DNA from 2 places in the Sporomusa termitida genome. Region 1 is predicted to be linked to the other one. Evidence: riboswitches for the same ligand, from Rfam matches in the RefSeq annotation. Region 1 holds a riboswitch; the other holds the start of a gene.
The links. A riboswitch is a leader RNA that binds a small molecule or an ion and turns the genes downstream of it on or off. The one in region 1 is predicted to bind molybdenum cofactor.
Positions count from the first base shown of each region.

Region 2: another riboswitch for molybdenum cofactor. It lies ahead of SPTER_RS20395 (sigma-54-dependent Fis family transcriptional regulator); the one in region 1 lies ahead of SPTER_RS13835 (LysR family transcriptional regulator).

Region 1 covers NZ_CP036259.1:2,921,627-2,925,849, reverse strand. Annotated here, with positions in the region: gene SPTER_RS13840 (sodium:solute symporter family protein) at 1-1,369, shown strand, start outside; molybdenum cofactor riboswitch at 1,986-2,103, shown strand; gene SPTER_RS13835 (LysR family transcriptional regulator) at 2,282-3,268, shown strand; gene SPTER_RS25680 (methyl-accepting chemotaxis protein) at 3,568-4,223, shown strand, end outside.
Region 2 covers NZ_CP036259.1:4,394,708-4,398,930, forward strand. Annotated here, with positions in the region: gene SPTER_RS20395 (sigma-54-dependent Fis family transcriptional regulator) at 1-1,938, opposite strand, end outside; molybdenum cofactor riboswitch at 2,289-2,403, opposite strand; gene SPTER_RS20400 (CoA transferase) at 2,758-4,044, shown strand.

The DNA.
Region 1 (4,223 bases):
GGGGTTGGTTACTTTAGCGTTAGCGCTTATCCCGCATGGCTCCGGACACACAATGTCATTATGGGAGTCGTCCTCGGTAATGGGAGCGGCGGTGCTTTGGTGGCCGATAATCGTTGGCGGGGCCTTTATCCCGATCATGATGTTCTGGACCGGGCCGTGGGTGCGCAATTTAAAAGTAGAAACAATTCCCGAGGCTATGGGGCTTCTCTATGGGCACAAAATGCGTTTTTTACATTGTAGCATACAGATTGGCACCTGGACCGCGATTGCTATGGCTGAAACGCTGGCTACAGCCGGCGCTATTTACGGCTTATGTGCCGGAGTACTTCCGTATCAGCCCTGGTGCATTATATTAGCTTTTCTGTTAATGATTGGGTACATTATCTTTGGCGGGGTATTAGAATTGGTATGGATAAGTACGATCAACGTCATAGTAATGACGGTCGGCTCCTATCTTGCCTTGTTTTTTCTGGGAACGTGGCTTGCTGCTAATGTTGGCGGCTGGGAAGGTATACTCGCCACCTATGCGCAAGTCGATCAATTATGGAAATTTGATTTATTTAACTTCTCACCGGAAACTTTATTCCAGGTCATAATACCGGTAGCTGTATTGCATATCTGTGCAGGTGGTGTTGCTCAGGGGATGTATATACCGCTCTTATCGGCAAGAACAGATGAAGACTGCCGGAAAGGCTTCTGGATTTGCAGCTTGACCAATGTTCTTACCTGTTTTCCGTGGGTGGTTATAGCGCTGTGTGGTATGGCAATTCCGGCGTTTGCCGCTATCGGCCCTAAACTGATTGTCATGGAAGTTGCCTTAAAAACGATGCCGCAGTGGGTTTATGCCTTGCTCATGGTTAGCTTACTCACATCCGTATTGTCAACAGGCAGTGCTATTATCATGGGGAACGCAACCGTATTTGTTAACGACATTCTCAAAGGCGCTTGTAACCCGGCAATGTCTGATAGCACCAGGCTTAAGCTGATGCGGCCGATGATTCTGGTGTGTGGCCTGCTGGCCGCTGTTCCCGCAATGATTGCCCCCATTTTATTTCCCGTTTTCTTGTGGGCATTTTCCTTTGGCATCCCGTTGTTCCTGATATTTCTATTTGGCTTGATCTGGAAGACCAGTAAGCCGGCTGCCTGGATAACGGTTATTGTTACCTATATTGTGAACTTTTGGTGGACCTTTGCTACCCCGGCCTGGGCATCCGGACCATGGGCCTTGAATATGTACCCGGTAACTTTGTGTTCAGTTGTGTTAGGATTTATTTTATTTGCTGCTCTCCCTGGTGAACCGGGGATGCTGCGAAGAACCAATACTGCCGCTGTTGCTTATGCTTCAGCAGAGCATCCTAACATGAAATAACTAAATTGGAGGGAAGAAATATGTGGGTTTTACAGTTATTTATTCAAGAGCTAGTACTAACGCTGGCAATAGCTTTTATCTTTTATGGTGCATGGCGATTCGCCAATCCAGGGAAAAAATGGTAAAGGAGGAAGGCGAATGAGTGTCGACCTTGGTGTTGCTTCTTATCTTTGTGGCCTAATGCTGATTCTCGGTCTTATTTGCACAGTTGGGCAAATGAGACAAAACTCAAAAAAATAATGTAAGCTCCTTCTCTCTCCGGCTGGAAAGGCTATTGACGGACATCCCTGGTGCTGCTGTTGGCACAGCAGCACCAGGGATGTCTTCCTTTTTTACTCTGTATGGTTATAATAGTATAACTTTCGGCAGACACCTCCGCGACTTGCGGGTCCTTTGGCTTAGCGGCAACAGTACAACGTAAATGTAACTGATGAAACCTAATTAACCTTAGCAACTAAATCCTTCTATGTTTGCTTATGTTAGCGATGGTGATTGACAGTGCTTGGTAGATGTATTAAGATAGTTGTAATCACAGGCATCTGTTTGTTCTGGCATATATTGGTCATGTCCGTTTTGCCTTGTGCTATCATTGCAGAAATAATGCTTCGATAAACTGAATTAGATACTACTCCTTAGCCGATTTACCTAACCCCTTTGGCATGGTAGCCGGCCGACCGGTATAGTGGGAAACTGCTATGCTTCCCTATTTGGAAAGGAGTGCAAGAAAAAAAGGTCAGCGCAACTTACGCGTCTATTTTGGGTTGCCTGTGTTGTGTTGACTTAGAATTATTGCCAAGTCCTTTTCTAAAAATAGAAGGCCTTGGTATATTTTTTTACATTATCAGAAAGTATATCCTTTCTCTTTTCGTATTAAAACACGTTGCATATGAGAGGCGGGTGAGGGGCAAAAAGATGGATATTCAAAAATTGAAGTACTTTATTTCGGTGGCGGAATGTTTGAATTTTACCGATGCTGCTGTGCAGGCCGGTGTTACGCAATCGGCAATAAGCCAGCAGATTTCAGAATTGGAAAAAAAATTAAATGTACAATTGATAATCCGGAATAAACGCCCGTTGGAGCTAACCTGGGCGGGGAAAGTATTGTTAAAAGAGGCTTATGCTTTACTGGCTGTGTCTAATGAAATAGCAAGTAAGATTGAGCAAGCAGTTAAGGGAATTTCCGGATTTTTGAAAATAGGTTTTTTAGGCGGCGTTGAGAAAGCGATCCTGCCTCAGGCAATTAGAGAATTTCATCAAAAATACTCTAATATTCATATTACACTGCAGCAGTACAATTGGATGAAGATTAATGAAGCGCTGATGCGGGGAGCATTAGATGTTGGCTTTACGCTATCCTGTCAATTACATAGTTTTCCTGATCTTGTTGGTCACAGACTGTTAAGTGATGTGTTTTGCGTGGCCGTTAATCGCCAGCACGTATTGGCAAAAAAAGAGAAAATTGATATATCAGAGCTTACTAATGAACCGTTCGTCATGTTCAATCAGCAAGCAGATTGTCTGCTGCATGATTTAACTTATCGAATATGTGGTGAAAGTGGCTTTACTCCCAATGTAGCTAACTACAGTCAGGACTTAGCTTCGTTGTTATTTATGGTTGAAGCCGGTGTGGGGGTGATGGTAGTTCCGGGCCCTGTTCGTGAAGTCGCCGGCCCTGAAATCTGCATTATTGAACTCAGTTATCCGCAACGATGCTTTGATGTAATGCTTGCTTGGAATCGAAAGCATTTAAACCCGGCAATTCCATTTTTTGTTAAATGCTTTTCCGGTTCCCATGCAGCCTTAACAGGTAATACAGAAATGGGCAGCTCTCACGAGCTGCGGCAATATAATTGTTATGGTAAACAAGAAGTTGTCGGTTGTTTGTCATCAGGCCTGTAAGGCGATTGTTAAATAAAAGCAGCAAAAACGAAGAGCAGCCTGCTATATGCGGGGCTGCTCTTCGTTTTTTAGTATTTTTGTGCTGCCGGCGGAGACCAAACTTGATTTGGCACGTTTATTGCTTATAAATAGAGGCATAGGGGCTGAAATAAACTCCGGCATTGATATGCAGAATTCACCAATTTATATTTGAGTTAAAGCCACCAACGCTTTGTTTACTCAGGACAATGCTCAGCTGTGGCTGCTGCCGGGATTAAACAGCTCCCTATATACTAGCGCAAAAGAGGGAAGTATTGATTATGGATAAAACATTAGAATCACTTATTTTATGTATGCCTATTATACAAACGGTGCTGCCGTTTGACTCAATGGTCGTTATTGCTGATAGAGACACCTTTCTCTACTATCGGCCAGGCAAAAAGATGCAGCACGAGTCACCTGTCGGTAAAGCTGTGAGCAAAGGCGATGGCATGTGGGAAGCCATAACCAGTAAAATTACGCAGGATATTGTAGTGTCTAAAGACGTATGGGGCTTTCCGTTCCGGAGCATTAGTGTGCCTGTCATTAATGAAACCCGTGAAATCGTCGGCGCAATAGGGTTGGCGTGTAGTTTAGAAACCCAGGAAATTCTGCATGCGGTTGCCCAAACCATCGCGGCAGCATCTGAGCAGGTGGCGGCATCAAGTCAGGAACTGGCAGCTAATGCGGCCTTGCTTAATAAGCGATTAGAACTGCTCGGGGTCACCGGGCAATCTATGGTACATAATATTGGCAAGTCAGACGCTATCCTTATGTTCATTAGAGATATAGCAGCAAATACAAATTTGCTGGGATTAAACGCGAGCATTGAAGCGGCGAGAGCGGGAGAGCAGGGACGGGGATTTTCGGTGGTGGCGCAGGAGATTCGGAAGTTGTCTACTAATAGCCAGGTATCTGTTAAGGAGATCAAGGAAAT
Region 2 (4,223 bases), 1.5 Mb from region 1:
CATTTCTTTGACGGAAAGATTAACTGTCAGCGCCTCATTACCGGTTATTGATTCTATTTCCTCTACCGTTGTTTCGATTACCTCTTTTGCCGGCAGGACAGGAGTGGGAGAAGCGTTTACTATTTCATCCGGAAGATGTTCAGGATAGATAATACCGTCAGTGTTCATGCACACCGCATAGGAGATTGCGTTACTTAACTGGCGAATGTTCCCGGGCCAGTTATACTGCAATAATATATATTTCGCCGCGTTGCTTAAAATAGGTTTATCGATAGACTCCGCATTAGAGTAAGTAGTAATAAAGTGATCCATCAGTTGAACAACGTCTGAGCCTCGTTCCCTTAATGGTGGTATATTGAGCTTAAATACGGATATACGGTAGTATAAATCCTCCCGGAATAATTCTTTCTTAACTAGTTCTAACAGATTTTTATTCGAAGCGGCAACCAAGCGGAAATCAACAGGAATGTAGCGGGTACCGCCCAAGCGCATAATCATTTTATCTTCCAATACCCTAAGCAGGACGGCCTGAAGCGCTACAGGCATATCGCCAATTTCATCAAGAAAGAGCGTACCGCCGCTGGCTTGTTCAATTTTCCCGGGTTTGCCGATGCGTTCGGCGCCGGTAAATGCCCCTGGCTCATAACCAAATAATTCGCTTTCGATTAGATTTTTGGGAATTGCCGCACAGTTTACGGCTATAAAGGGGCCATCCGGCCTGCTCTCATTATGGATTGCCTGGGCAAAGACCTCTTTGCCTGTTCCGCTTTCCCCTTGTATAAGTACATTAAAATTGTAGCGGGCAAATCTTTTTGCCAAACTTTTTAATTTTAAGGATTGGGGAGAAGTGCCTACTATGTTTTCAAACGTAAATCTCGTTGTAAAACCATTGCCTGAATACCCTTTAAGTGTTTGGTTAACTGGTTTAAGCGTTATTAAGTAACCTATATTATTATTATTATAATTCTTTATTGGCTGGATCAGGCCCGAAAATAATTTTTGCTTTGTTTTTTTAATACTAATATTAGTATTTATACTGGGTTTTTCGGTCTCGAAAATAGACTGGACAAAAGGCTTGTTTTCAATAATGTCGCTAATCTGTGAACCTACAAGTTCTTGGGGAAGATGCTTGAATATTGCATCGGCAGCTTCGTTAGCTTTTGTAATCACCCCGCACTCGTTAAGCATAATCATAGCATCTTCTGTGCCTGTAAGCGCAATATGAAACAATTCCTTATTTACTGAAAGCTGAAACTCCTTCTGTATTGTTTCCGCCATAATAACAGCAAGGCCCAGTGAATATGGATTTTGACGGTCAAAGCGCGGGCTGCATATAGTCAGCGTTCCTTCCAGATTGCTGTTCGCGTCAAAAATAGGCGCAGATGAGGCAGAAATATTATTAAATATTCGGCAGAAATGTTCGGGTCCGCAAAGCTGAATGGGAGTCCTAAAATGTATACACAGATCATGCGCACAGGTTCCGATAGTTTCCGCTGTCCAAATTGTACCCGGACTAATGCGGAACTTATTTTTCCCCAAAGCGTGAACAACACGAAGAATAAGGCCATTTTCATCGCTTAGGAAAATATAGGACTCAATAAGGGACAGCATATTTTCCAATTGGGAGATATAGGGGCTTGCGGCTTGAATCAAAAAGTTTTTTTCTTTAATTCGGTTTTCGAAAGAAACTGCATCCATAAGGGGCGGATTACTATAAACTAAAGGGTCAAGACCATTTTCACTTGATCTTATCCATGACTCTACTATTTCCGGCCGAACCAGGCTAACTTGAGCTGGCGTAATTTTTTTTTGGAGCAAATCCATTTTCTGCTGCTTAATATTCTCTATAAGAATATTATTCTCGGCATTAATGCGTTGAGCATTGATATTATTTAAATTTTGTATAATGGGGCTGATTAAATATTCCAGAGGTTGCATAATGACGCTCCCTTTCTTACCTGTACTTTTCTCCTGGTTTCCTTATCCCCCTATCCATTGGCAAAATTGTCGTATTTATTTCAGTTTTCTTTCTATTTTATCGCTGGAGTGGCTGCAAATAAAAAATCAGCTTTGCCAAATTCAGCTTCCTTTCAACAGGGAGTACTTGAAAAATAACCTGGCAGTTCCTCCGGTCCGCAACTGCCAGGTTAAGCCGTCCGCCCTTTGTGTTGCTTCCAACCGGTATTCTTGGTAATAAACCGTATGTCTCTAAACGACACAACACAACTCCAAGCAGGCCGGCTTGTGCATGTATGGCTTGCAGAATCGAGATGCAAAAAAGCAAAGGAAGTCCCCCGGAAGGACTTCCTTTGCTCAAAGGCAGGCATGAAAATTACTTCTCACACCCTTACGGTCATCACTTCCCCCTGAACTGGAAATGATGACTCGGAACTCGCTCTTCATCTATAATGTTCTATTTTTCATTATGGGATAAAATACTGCTTTGTTTGATAATTCTATTCTACGGGCCAAGTCAGGCTATTGTCAAGATATTATTAATCAATTTGGGACACGGGTATGTCACAATTAAGAAATTATGTCCCAGCCTAGCTAAATAAGGCGCATATTTTTGGGGTTTGACCTATGGCACAATACTTGCATCAAATTATATAGTAAGCCGCACGGTTCGCATTGCTATTTGGCTTAGGTGTATTCCCGGTTATTATCAATAAAAATTAACTAGATAAGGGGTGGTTCATGTCAGTGAAGCGTGGTTTTGTTTTGAGGAAAAAATAAAATAGAGAGGACATGATGAAAATGAATCGTTGGGAAAAGCTTGAGCACAAGCCAGCGCCATTGTTCGCCCCTGCTTTTGGACCACTTGCGGGAATAAGGGTATTGCTCAATGGAACGGTTGTGGCGGCTCCCTTCTGTGCTACGATGATGAGTGACTTTGGCGCCGAGGTAATTGCGCTTGAACGGCCCAAAGTAGGCGGCGATCCTGCCCGCCATCAGCGACCGCAGATTGCGGAAGGAAACAAGCATATCGGTGGCGGCTGGGTGCAAAACTCCAGAAACAAACTAAGTTTCGCACTGGAGACCAACCTGAATATACCGGAATCCAGAGAAATCTTTTTGTCCCTGATTAAGAATTCTGATGTTTGGATTGAAAATATGGTTTGGATTGACAAGCTGGGTATCTCCGACGAAATGCTAATGGAGGTCAACCCCAAATTAGTTATCTGCCACATTAGCGGTTACGGGACTTCTGGCTTTGGCGGTGATCAAAGACAAATAAACCGACCCGGCTATGACCCCTTGGGGCAATCTGAATCCGGGTGGGCTTTGCTGCAGGGTTATCCTGACCGTGAGCCCTACTATGCGCAGCAGTATATAGGCGACTACCTGACAGGTTTAATCGCAGTCAATGGCATCCTGATGGCTTATATGAATGCGCAAAAAACCGGCAAGGGCCAAAGCATCGATGCTAGCTTGACTGAAAGCTGGATGAGGCTGATGGATGACAACTTTGTACTCTGGACCACTAGCCAAACCCTCAAACACAGACAGGGGATTATGCAAACCGCTTTCCAGCCGGCCGGTGTTTTTGAATGTGGAGACGGAGGCTATATTAATCTTGGTTCCTATGGCAAAACAGCTTACAATAACGTATTAAAAGGCTTTGGCATCGACTCGGAGAAATACTCCTACGAAGAATGCAGCAGCTCACCTGAAGCAGTTGCCAGTCCGTTGGGCCGTGAATTGGATGGTATTTTCAAAAAATTCTTCAAGGAACATACGGCCCAGGAAGCAATAAACATCTGCATTGACAACAAGATCTCAGCAGCACATATTAAAACCGCTGAGGAAGTTTACAATGAACCCCACTGGCACCTGAGAGGTGACTGGGTAAAATACACCGATCAGACGCTAAACAAGGACGTTGAAGCCTTTGGTATTATACCCAAGCTCTCAGAAACCCCGGGGCAGGTATGGCGTGGCGCCCCGGCCCTGGGCCAGGATACTAGCAGGGTACTTACCGAACTTCTTGGCTACAACGAAAACGAAATTGAAGCCTTAAAAGGCAAGGGGGTAATTGATTAAAGCATTGTTTTTAAAAAACAGCTAATAGCAGCGTACAGCAATGAAGGGTTGGCAGCGGCATAGTCGCTCCAACCCCGTTTCTTTATTCTATATTATACTGCAGTAGACAAACATGGCTAAAAATTCGCAAGCATAATTAATTTGGGACACATGGTTTCACAAATAAAAATGTTTGTCCC